2 regions of the Janthinobacterium sp. GW821-FHT03C08 genome follow, and region 2 is predicted to be linked to the other one. Evidence: predicted binding sites of a transcription regulator. Region 2 holds the regulator's gene; the other holds the start of a gene.
The links. The regulator FNR, encoded in region 2, switches genes on or off when oxygen is low (the NO sensors DNR and NnrR bind a similar motif). The targets are predictions, from matches to a motif close to TTGATNNNNATCAA.

Region 1 (5,730 bases), on a different contig from region 2:
AATACGTCGACACCATCATGGACAGCGTGAAATGGCTGGGCTTTGACTGGGAACCGAAGCAGGCCGATGGCCAGAGCCACCTGCACTACGCGAGCGACTATTTCGACCAGCTGTATGCGATGGCCGAGTACCTGATCACGGCCGGCTTTGCCTACGTGGACAGCCAGAGCGCCGAAGACATGGCCGCCAACCGGGGCAATTTCGGCCAGGCCGGCAAGAATTCGCCGTTCCGCGACCGCCCGCGCGAGGAATCGCTGGCCCTGTTCCGCGCCATGAAGGCGGGCCAGTTCAAGGATGGCGAGCACATCCTGCGCGCGAAGATCAGCGAAGATGCCATGAGTTCGCCGAACATGAACTTGCGCGACCCGGCCATCTACCGCATCCGCCATGCGCATCACCACCGCACGGGCGACGCCTGGTGCATCTACCCGATGTACGATTACACGCACCCGATCTCGGACGCGCTGGAAAACATCACGCATTCGATCTGCACGCTGGAATTCCAGGACCACCGCCCGTTCTACGACTGGCTGCTGGAAACCCTGGCCGCCGGCGGCTTCTTCCAGCAACCGGTGCCGCACCAGTTCGAATTCTCGCGCCTGAACCTGACCTACATCGTCACCAGCAAGCGCAAGCTGCGCCAGCTGGTGGAAGAACAGATCGTCGACGGCTGGGACGACCCCCGCATGCCGACCCTGGTGGGCATGCGCCGCCGCGGCTACACGCCGGAAGCCATCCAGCTGATGTGCGAACGCACGGGCGTGACGAAATCGGACGGCTGGATCGACTACAGCGTGCTGGAAGGCTGTTTGCGCGAAGACCTGGACCCGAAGGCGCCGCGCACGGTGGCCGTGCTGCGTCCGTTGAAGTTGATCATCGATAACTTCCCGGAAAACGAAAGCGTGGAATGCACGGCACCGGTGCACCCGCACTTCCCGGAGCGGGGCTTGCGCACCTTCCCCATCTCGCGCGAGCTGTGGATCGAGGAAGACGACTTCATGGAAGTACCAAATAAAGGCTATTTCCGCCTGTATCCGCCGATCGACGACAAGCCGGGCAGCAAGGTCCGCCTGCGCTACGGCTACGTGATCGAGTGCACGGGCTTTGACAAGGATGCGGACGGCAAGGTCACCGCCGTGCATTGCAACTATTTCCCGGACAGCAAGTCGGGCACGGAAGGCAGCGCCAACTACAAGGTCAAGGGCAATATGCACTGGGTCAGCGCGCCGACGGCGATTGCCGCCGAAGTACGCCTGTACGACCGCCTGTTCACGGACCCGCAGCCGGACGCGGGCGGCAAGGACTTCAAGCTGGCCCTGAATCCGCTGGCCAAGGAAGTGGTGCAGGCGTGGCTGGAACCGGGCGCGGAACTGGCAGAACCTGAACAGCGCTTCCAGTTCGAGCGCCACGGCTACTTCGCGGCCGACCGCGTGGACAGCCAGCCGGGCAAGCCCGTCTTCAACCGCATCGTCACCCTGAAGGACAGCTGGCAGCCGGCCAAGTAAGCCGCCAGCTTGCCCACGAAAAAAAACCGCTACGGCGGTTTTTTTTATTTCAGCGACATATATCGCCAGGGAAATATTGCCTGTTGACTACATTGGCGATAGTTTTGTATATTGTGCAGCCATTGAGCAATTTGCAATTGACATAGCGTTTATATAAGCAGCACAGCCACCGCCCCCACTGGCGGCACCCGATTCCTCTTCCTGATGCGGATTGCGATGTCTTCTAATGCTGGCGAGCAACACCCCTCCCCTGAAAAAAGACCGCTGTGGCTGCTCGGCTTTACCCTGTCGCTGATGGTGGGCCTGCTGTTCTACATGGCCGTTTCGCTGTCCATCGAGAGCGATGCCAGCGACATGTTCAACAACCTGGCGCGCAATACCCGGCACAGCATCGAATCGCGCGTCCAGTCATATGCCAACCTGCTGCGCGGCGCGGCCAGCCTGTTCCGCGCCAACGAGCACGTGAGCCGCGAGCAATTCCACCGCTACGTGGCGAACATGGCATTGCAGCAAAACTATCCGGGCGTCATGAACCTGAACTACAGCCGGGACCTGGACGAAGCGCAGCGCCCCGCCTTCGAAGCGGCCATGCAGCGCGACTATCCGCCCGGACGCGACGGCTATCCCGCCTTTGCCATCCACCCCGCGCCGCCGCGCGCGCACTATTCCGTGCTGGTGTACATCGAACCCATCGCCAGCGCTGCGGACAAGTACGGCTACGACATCGCCTCGCGGCCCCTGGTCGCCGAGGCGCTGGCGCAGTCGCGCGATACCGGGCAGGTCAGCAATTCCGGCGTGCCCGTGCCGATGGAAGGCCGCCCCCAGGTGACGGGCATGGCCATGCGCCTGCCCGTATACCGGCTCGGCATGCCGACCGAGACCGTGGCACAGCGGCGCGCGGCCCACCTCGGCTCCGTCGGCATCGGCTACGACCTGGTGACGATGATGCGCAGCGCGCTGGCCGACATGCCGGTACGCAATGTCCGCCTGACCCTGTTCGATATCGGCCCGCAGGCGCGCGAGCCGCTGGACTTGCCGCACGACATGCGCCCCATCTTCGACAGCACGGCGGCAGGCCTGCACGCCCCCTGGTGGCAGCCCGGCAATTCGGGCAAATACCTGAGCAGCACCATGCTGATCGAGCACAATGGCCGCGTCTGGCAAGCGCTGTTCAGCGTGCGCAAGAGCGACCTGTACACGCGCTTCGATGCCTTTTTCCCATGGCTGGCCCTGCTGGCGGGATTTGCCGGGGCCATGCTGCTGTATATCCTGTTCCACACACTGTCATCCTCGCGCTGGCGCGCCATCCAGATGGCGAAGGGCATGACGGAAGAACTGCGGGCCAGCCAGATCCGCTTGCAGCTGTCGCACCAGAAACTGCGCCGCCTGGCGGCACACGCGGACCAGATCAAGGAAGAGGAACGCAAGCGCATCGCGCGCGAAATCCACGACGACCTGGGGCAGAACCTGCTGGTGCTGCGCATCGACGCCGACATGCTGGCCTCGCGCACGCAGCGGCGCCATCCGCGCCTGAACGCCCGCGCCCGCTCCACCCTGGAGCAGATCGACGCCACCATCAAGAGCGTGCGGCAGATCATCAACGACTTGCGCCCCACCGTGCTCGACCTGGGCGTGAACGCGGCCGTCGACTGGCAGGTGGCGCAATTCCGCCTGCGCACGGGCATCGCCTGCGAAATCAGCGAAAGCCATGACGACATCTGCCTGAGCGACCAGTGCGCGACGGCCCTGTTCCGCATCCTGCAGGAATCCTTGAGCAATATTTCCCAGCATGCCAATGCCAGCCGCGTGCAGGTAAAGCTGGAAAAGTGCCGCGACACGGTCTCGATGAGCATCAGCGACAACGGCGTGGGCGCCGCCATCGACGGGCGCAACAAGCTGGGCTCGTTTGGCCTGGTGGGCATCGAGGAGCGCATCAAGTTGCTAGGTGGCACGTTTTATATCGAAAGCAGTCCCGGCGCGGGCATGACAGTGCACGTCAGCGTGCCCCTGGGCGCCGACGCCACCCGCTTCCCCTACCAGGAAGACAGCCGCGCCAGCGCCTGAGGGCGGCCACGTCCAGAAGCGAGCGGAGCTTGCGTATTTTGTGATTAGATGCAATATTGATGTAGAACAATTAGCCTGGCAGTCACGGCCCAGGCGCCCTTCCACCTGCCAGGAGTTCCCGCCACCAGCCAGCCATTCTTCGCCGTTTTTTCCTCACGCAGCGCTTTTACGATACCCAAGACTAAAGGACACTCATGGACACCAACGACAGTTTCAAGGCAATTGCCGATTTGAATTTGGACGCGATCAAGGTCAAGCTGATGCACCGGGAATCCGGCGAGGGATGGAGCCTGGAGAAGGCCAATGCGGTGGAATTCGAGTACCGCCGCTTCCTCATCCTGATGAAGCAGTTTCCCCAGGAAGAAACGGCGCCGCTGATGGATGTCGATACCTTCTGGCACTATCACATCCTCGACACCCTGAAATATGCGGCCGACTGCGAACAGGTCTTCGGCTACTTCCTGCACCATTTCCCCTACATCGGCCTGCGCGGCGAAGACGACGCAGCGGCGCACGTGCGCGTGGGCGAGCGCATGAAGGAACTCTACGAGCAGACGTTCGGGGAAGCTTATATCCGCGCAGAAACAGCGTATTCGGGACGGGCCGTGCAGGCCGCGTATTCGGGACGCGCGGTGCAGGCTGCCTATTCTGGGCGGGCCGTGCAGGCGGCTTATTCGGGTCGTGCCGTACAGGCCGCAGCGTCGAATGCCACGGCGACGGCGTACTCGGGACGCGCCGTGCAGGCGACCGCCTATTCGGGCCGGGCCGTGCAGGCGGCCTATTCGGGCCGGGCGGTACAGGCGGCGTTTTCCAGCGCGGCGGTGCAGGCGACGGCGTACTCGGGCCGTGCGACCGGCGCTGCCAGCACCGCATTTTCCAGCGCGCCCGGCACACTGGCCGCGGCGGTGGTCGAGTCGTCCTCGACTGCCCTGGAAACGGGGCGCTTCTATCTCGATCGTCCGGCACTGAGCCCGGAATCGGCATAGAACAGCGGAACGCAGATTTGGCTGCCGCACGCGGCAAGCCTGACATACCCAGACGGCACCTCTCAGTTTGCCGTCTGTCAGGCGCTCTTAGGCAGCCATCAGTTCGCGCAGTTCACGAATGCTGAAATCGCTGATTTCATGCATGCGGATGAGGATCGTGGCGCCGATCGGCAAGGTATTGTGGCGAATCTTGCTGATGACAGGCGGCGCCACTTCCAGTGCACGCGACAGGGCGGCATCGTTTTTCAGCTGCAGCTTGTCGATGATCGCATCGAGGACGCGATTCGGGTTGTAGGTAGGCAAAGAGGTAATTTGTTTGAGAGACATGATCAAAATCCGTACTTGTTGTATTACTGCACAAAGAAACCGAATGTCTCCTTTGCAATAATTCAGGGTAAACACACTAAAAAGCGCCATCACTTATGCGGCGTTTCGGCCACAAACAATATAATACACGCTATTGTTGATTTTTGCGTAACTTAAAGCAAAATTGTGATAATTGAAGAGAATTGACGCACTTGGAATGTGCTAGAGGATAACCCAATTTGAAAAAATTTGCTGCAAGTCATCAATTTTTACGTTGAGGAACACTGCTGTGCATCAGCCAGGCGAGGGCCATGAGGGTGCCCAGGCGGGCCATTTCCGCTGACAAATGCCAGCCTTGCGCGGCCACGCTGGCCGGCGTGGCGTGCATGCCGGCATCAACGCCGCCGCGGATGCGGCACCAGGCCAGCTGGCGCCGGATTTCCGCCGGTGGCGGCGGCGGCAGCAGCGCATGTTCGCGGCGGCGCATGTAGGCACGCACCTGCTCCTTGCTGGGATGACTGATGGGATGCATCGCTTGCTCCTGCCGGCCGGACACATCGTCGCGTGCTTGGCTGTCCAGCCCGCCACAAAGAGATGAAACGCGTGACGACTTTGCTCACCATATCGCCCGCCCGCCACGATGCGTTTGCGCTGCATCAATGGCAATGCCCCGGTGTTGCGCCGGGGCCCGCATGCTGCCATGACGGCGGCACCCGGGCCGCCGTCCGCATCACTTTTTCTGCTGGCGCACGCGCTGCTGCTGCTTTTCCTGCGTCTGCTGGCGGTTCTGCTTGCGCTCGAACAGGGTCACCGCGTCCTTCTTGGCCTGCTCGACGGTGCGCATGGCCTCGTGCGCGTCGTGCGGCACG
Region 2 (5,730 bases):
CGGCCCGCGTCGATGGCTTCCTCGGTAGCGAAGGCGGCGCGGATCAGGCGTTTCGTGCCGAGGGTGCCCACGGAGCCGCGCAAGCCGTGCAGGATGCGCGCCACCTCGCTGTGGCGGCCCGCCTGCAAGGCCGTTTCGGCGTCGCGCACGGGCGTCATGCCCTTGTTCAGAGCATCTTCCACCATGCGCCGCAGCACCCCGCGGCCTTTCGCATCGCGGCCCATCACGCGCATCAGCGGCGCCATGGTAAACACCTCGTCATCGGCGGGCGGCGCGGCGCTGGCCGGCTGCGCCGGTGGCCGCTTGGGCAGGTGGCGCAGGATGACTTCCATCATCTCTTCCACCACGACGGGCTTGGCGATGAAATCGGTAATGCCGGCCGACATGCAGCGTTCGCGCTCGGAGGCCAGCACGCCGGCCGTCATGGCGATCACGGGCAGCTGCAGGCGCAGCTCCGTGCGGATCAGCTGGGTGGCGCTGAAACCGTCCATGACGGGCATCTGCATGTCCATCAGCACGATGTCGTAGCGCAGCGCTTCCGTGCGCAGCCGTTCCACGGCCTGCAAGCCGTCGCCCACCACGTCCAGGGTGGCGCCCATGTGTTCGAGGATGCCGCGCGCCACGGCCTGGTTCAAATGGTTGTCTTCCACCAGCAGGAAATGCACGCCGGCCAGTTCCGTCCCCAGCGGCTGGTGCAGCATGCGCTGCTCGCCGCCGTCGTTCTGCGCGATCAGCGCCTGGTGCAGGGCATCGAACAGGCTCGAGCCCGTGATGGGCTTCATCAGCACGACATCGGCCTCGGCCGCGCTGGAGATTTCCTCCAGGTGGTTGCGCGCAAAGGCGTTGACCATCACCACGATGGGCTGGCGCTGGCCTGACGCGGCTTGCCGGATGGCCTTGGCCGTGGCCAGGCCATCCATGACGGGCATGTGCCAGTCGGCCAGCACCACGTCGTAGGGCTGCTGCTGCGCCAGGCGTTCGCGGTACAGCTCGATGGCGGCAAAGCCCGAATCGACCTCGTCCGCATCCCAGCCCCAGGCATGGATCAGCTTGACGATCAGCTCGCGCGTGGTGCGGTTGTCGTCGGCCACCAGGAGGCGCAGCGGCCCCAGGGTGGGCGTGCGGCGCGCTTCGGCCGGCGGCGCCAGCACCTCGAACGGCACGCTGAACCAGAAGCGGCTGCCCTTGCCTTCGCTGCTGGCGACGGCGATTTCGCCGCCCATCATGTGGATCAGGTGCTTGCTGATGGCCAGGCCCAGGCCCGTGCCGCCGAAGCGCCGCGTGATGCTCTGGTCGCCCTGCGAAAAGGCCGTGAACAGCTGGGCCTGCTGCTGGGCCGTCATGCCGATGCCCGTGTCGCGCACCTCGAAGCGCAGCCAGGCCTGTTCAGTGTCGCCCTCGGCCAGGCTGACGGCCACCACCACTTCGCCGCTCTCGGTAAACTTGATGGCGTTGCCGGCCAGGTTGACGAGGATTTGCTGCAGGCGCTGGGCGTCGCCGACGAGGCGGCGCGGCACGTCGGGCTCGACGGCGATGGCCAGCTCCAGCTCTTTCTCGCCCGCGTTCATGGTCATCGTCGTGGCCAGCGTATTCATGACCTCGTCGAGGTCGAATTCGACGGGCGACAAGTCCATGCGGCGCGCCTCGATCTTGGAAAAATCGAGCACATCGTTGAGGATGCCCAACAGGGACTGCCCCGCCACGCGTACCATGGTCAGGTACTTGCGCTGTTCGATGTTGAGCTTGGTATTTCCCAACAGATACACCATGCCCAGCACGGCGTTCAGGGGCGTGCGGATTTCATGGCTCATGTTGGCGACGAAGTCGCTCTTGGCGCGGTTGGCCGCCTCGGCGCGGTCGCGTTCCTGCTCCAGCTCCAGGGCGCGCGTCTCGACCTCCTGCTGCAGCCGGTCGCGCTCGCTCATCAGGCCGTTGAACGCCTCCGTCAGTTCGCCGATCTCGTCGCGCTGCTGCACCGGCACGGGGGTAAAGCGCTTGCCCGAGGCGCGCAGGGACAGCAGCGTGTCGCGCAGGCGCACCAGGGGCGACAGCAGGCGCACGGTCACCCAGCCCAGCACGGCCGCGGCCAGCAGCGAGGCGCAGATGCTCCACAGCACCAGGCGCGACAGCACGCCGTCGAATGGTTCGAAGGCATCGGCCACGGGCAGCGAGGCGGCCAGCAGCCAGTTCACCGACTTCAAGCGCTTGAAGCTGTTGACGCCCGTGATGCCGCGGCTGTTGGTGCTGACCATGCTGCCTTCGCCGTCTTCCTTGAGCAGCTGCGTGGTGACGACGTTGGCGCCCGCCGCGCGCGGCTGCAGCAAACGGCTGGGGTCGGGATGCAGCACGTAGCGGGGCACGGCTTCGCGCGTGAGGATGAAAAAATAGCCGCTCTTGCCCACCTTGGCCGTGCGCAAACGCCCCAGCATGTTGTCCTTGTACAGGCGCAGCACGCCGATGACGATGCCGGCCACCTCGCCGTTGTTGTCCAGCACGGGGGCGACCATCTGCACGATGGGCAAATGGCTGGTCTTGCCCAGCATCGGTTCCGTGATCATGGCCTGCTTGGTGCGCATGACGGTCTGGAAATAGCCGCGGTCGGCTACGTCGGTGCCGTTGCGCCCCTGCACCTCGGGCACGTTGGCCACCACCTTGCCCTGCGTATCGAGCACGAGCACGTCGTCGAACAGGGCCAGCATGGTGCGCTGCGTGTAGTAGTCACGCAATGCGCCGGCGTCGGCCATCAGGGCGGGCGGCTGGTGGCGCGCCGTCTGGGTGACGATGTCGAGCAGCATGGCCAGCTTGTCGTCGAGTTCCTCGGCCGTGCGCTCGATCAGCGCCGTTTGCTGGCTCAGCAGCACTTGCGTGAAATCGTCGCGCATGTGCTTGACCTGCACCACGGTGACCACGGCGATCATGGCGATCGAGGTCAGGCTGGTGGCCAGCGCGACTTTTGCTTTAATGCCGAGAGGCTTCATGATTTCCTTTGAGTACCCGGAGGCACAGGCGGCAGATAATGCTGTCAGGAATTTTCCTATCAATACTTCAACTTGGCAAGCGCAGGCCGCGTAATTTTCCGCGCTGGAACGGGCTTTTGACGATGTTGCCATAAAATTAAATGCCGGACGTCGTTTATTCAGCGAAATTACGGTGAATTGCCGTGAAATTGGCACATGGCAACGCACTATGCAGTAAACTTGTTATTGCATTTTCTAAAAGGGTCTGACATGACAGAAGCGCTACTCTCTCCAGCCGTGCCCGCCGTGAACGTGGAAGCGTTGCGTGCGCGCTGCTCGACGTGCAGCATGCATCAATTGTGCCTGCCGATGGGACTCGACGTGGGCGACATGGACCGGCTCGACCAGATCATCGGCCGCCGCCGCAAGGTCGCGCGCGGCGCCTCGCTGTTCCGCATCGGCGACTCGTTCCAGAACCTGTACGCCATCCGCCTGGGCCACTTCAAGACGTACCAGATCAATCCAGGCGGCGAAGAACAGGTGACGGGTTTCCAGATGGCTGGCGAACTGCTGGGCATGGACGCCATCAGCGCCGACCGCCACCACTGCAATGCCGTGGCGCTGGAAGACAGCGAAGTGTGTGAAATCCCGTTTTCCAGCCTGGAACAATTGCTGGGCAATATGCCCACGCTGCTGCGGCATTTCCATCGCATGATGAGCCAGGAAATCACGCGCGAGCAAAGCGTGATGCTGTTGCTGGGCAATATGCAGGCGACGCAGCGCTTTGCCGCCTTCATCGTCAACCTGGCGTCGCGCTACGAGGCGCGGGGCTACTCGGGCAGCAAGTTCCAGCTGCGCATGTCGCGCGAGGAAATCGGCAATTACCTGGGACTGACCATCGAGAGCGTCAGCCGTTTATTGTCGAAATTCAAGAAGGAAGGCTGGCTGCGCGTCTCTAATCGCGAAATTGAAATCCTGCAGCCCGCGAAATTGAAAGCCATTACGGCCGGCACGGATACTTGTAAATAGGCCTACAGTTCCTCGTCCGCGTGCAGCGCGATGCTGCGCTGCAGGGGCCAGGTCCAGATGCCGGACAGGCGCCATTCGCGCTTGTCGTTTTCCACCAGCACCTGCCAGCGGCTGCGCTCGAGCATCGGCAGGGCCACCGAGAAATTGCCGGCCGCATCGGGCTGCACCAGCAGCCTGATATCCTTCTCCGGCAACGTCGCATGCGCCAGGTGCAGCTGCAAGGGCGCCTGGTAAGCCTTGCCGAAGCTGTGCACGGCGCCGCTCAGGCGCGCCTGCGCCACGTCGTAGGACAGGCGCGTATCCATCGCCAGGTTGCTGGCAACCGTATCGCGCCGCAAGTCCTGGTTGATGGCCTTGCCCTGCTTGTAATAATCGCCCACCACCAGCGCGTCCGGCTGCGTAAACGCGATATACGCCATGCAGCTGCCGACGACGACGGACAGGCCGGGGCCGACCATCAGCAGCCATGGCCAGCGATGCTTGTACCAGGGCGCCACGGGGGCTTGCAGTTTCAGACTGTCGGACATTTTATTCTCCTGTTTAAGCGGCCAATCCCCATGCGGGGATTGGCCTTCCTACATTACCGCGGCACGATGAACACCGCGTTTTCCCGCACATGCAGCGACGGGTCGTCCAGCGATTGCAGTTCGATGGCAATCTTGTTCGAGCCCTTCTCGCCCACGCCGTGCGGCACGCGCAGGCGGATGGGCCAGCCCAGGGTTTCCGTCGGCTGCAGGGTCACTTCGTCGCGCGTCAGCAGGGTCAGGCCCGGCAGGCCGGAGACGCTGATCCTGAAATGCTGGCTTTGCTCCGAGGTGTTCATGATCTGCAGGCGGTAGACGTTCTCGATCATGCCGTCTTCCACTTCGCGTCCCATGGAGCCGCGGTCGCGGATCACGTCCATTTTCAATGGCGTGCGCAGGGCCAGCGAGGTACACACGGCGATGATGATCAGGGCCAGGATGGACGTGTAGATCAGCACGCGCGGGCGCATGGCGCGCCGGCGGATCTGCTGCGAGTTGAAGTTGTTTTCCATCGCATGGTCGGTACTGTAGCGTACCAGGCCACGGGGCCGGTCGACCTTGTCCATCACGCTGTTGCAGGCATCCACGCAGGCGGCGCAGCCGATGCATTCATACTGCAGGCCGTTGCGGATATCGATGCCGGTCGGACACACCTGCACGCACAGGGTGCAGTCGATGCAGTCGCCCAGCTTGGCATCGGGCGCCTTCTTGTTCAGCGCGCCGCGCGGTTCGCCCCGCTTGGCATCGTAGGTGATGATCAGGGTATCCTGGTCGAACATGGCGCTCTGGAAGCGCGCGTAGGGGCACATGTACTTGCACACCTGCTCGCGCAGCCAGCCCGCGTTGCCGTAGGTTGCCAGGCTGTAGAACAAGACCCAGAACCATTCCCAGGGACCGAAATTGAGGGTGGTCACCGCCTGCGCCAGTTCCTTGATCGGCGTGAAGTAGCCGACAAAGGTAAAGCCCGTCCACAGGGCGATGGCGCCCCACACCAGGTGCTTGGCCGTCTTCTTGAACGCCTTGCGCAGGGACGGACCCTGCTTGTCGAGGGCCATGCGCGCGCTGCGCGTGCCCTCGATGTGGCGTTCGACCCACAGGAAGATTTCCGTGTATACCGTTTGCGGGCAAGAGAACCCGCACCATACCCGCCCGGCAATGGCCGTGACGAGGAACAACAAATACGCACAGATGATCAGCAGGGCCGCCAGGTAGATGAAATC

Region 1: a site for FNR is predicted at 3,626-3,639, ahead of AC07VL_RS09150 (glycine-rich domain-containing protein). Genes of this name have one in related genera too.

Annotation. Positions count from the first base shown of each region.
Region 1 covers NZ_JBWKUP010000005.1:297,033-302,762, reverse strand. Annotated here, with positions in the region: gene AC07VL_RS09160 (glutamine--tRNA ligase/YqeY domain fusion protein) at 1-1,505, shown strand, start outside; gene AC07VL_RS09155 (sensor histidine kinase) at 1,722-3,569, shown strand; gene AC07VL_RS09150 (glycine-rich domain-containing protein) at 3,764-4,555, shown strand; gene AC07VL_RS09145 (hypothetical protein) at 4,643-4,882, opposite strand; gene AC07VL_RS09140 (hypothetical protein) at 5,124-5,393, opposite strand; gene AC07VL_RS09135 (hypothetical protein) at 5,592-5,730, opposite strand, start outside.
Region 2 covers NZ_JBWKUP010000009.1:241,870-247,599, forward strand. Annotated here, with positions in the region: gene AC07VL_RS15130 (response regulator) at 1-2,978, opposite strand, end outside; gene fnr (fumarate/nitrate reduction transcriptional regulator Fnr) at 3,228-3,986, shown strand; gene AC07VL_RS15140 (FixH family protein) at 3,989-4,513, opposite strand; gene ccoG (cytochrome c oxidase accessory protein CcoG) at 4,567-5,730, opposite strand, start outside.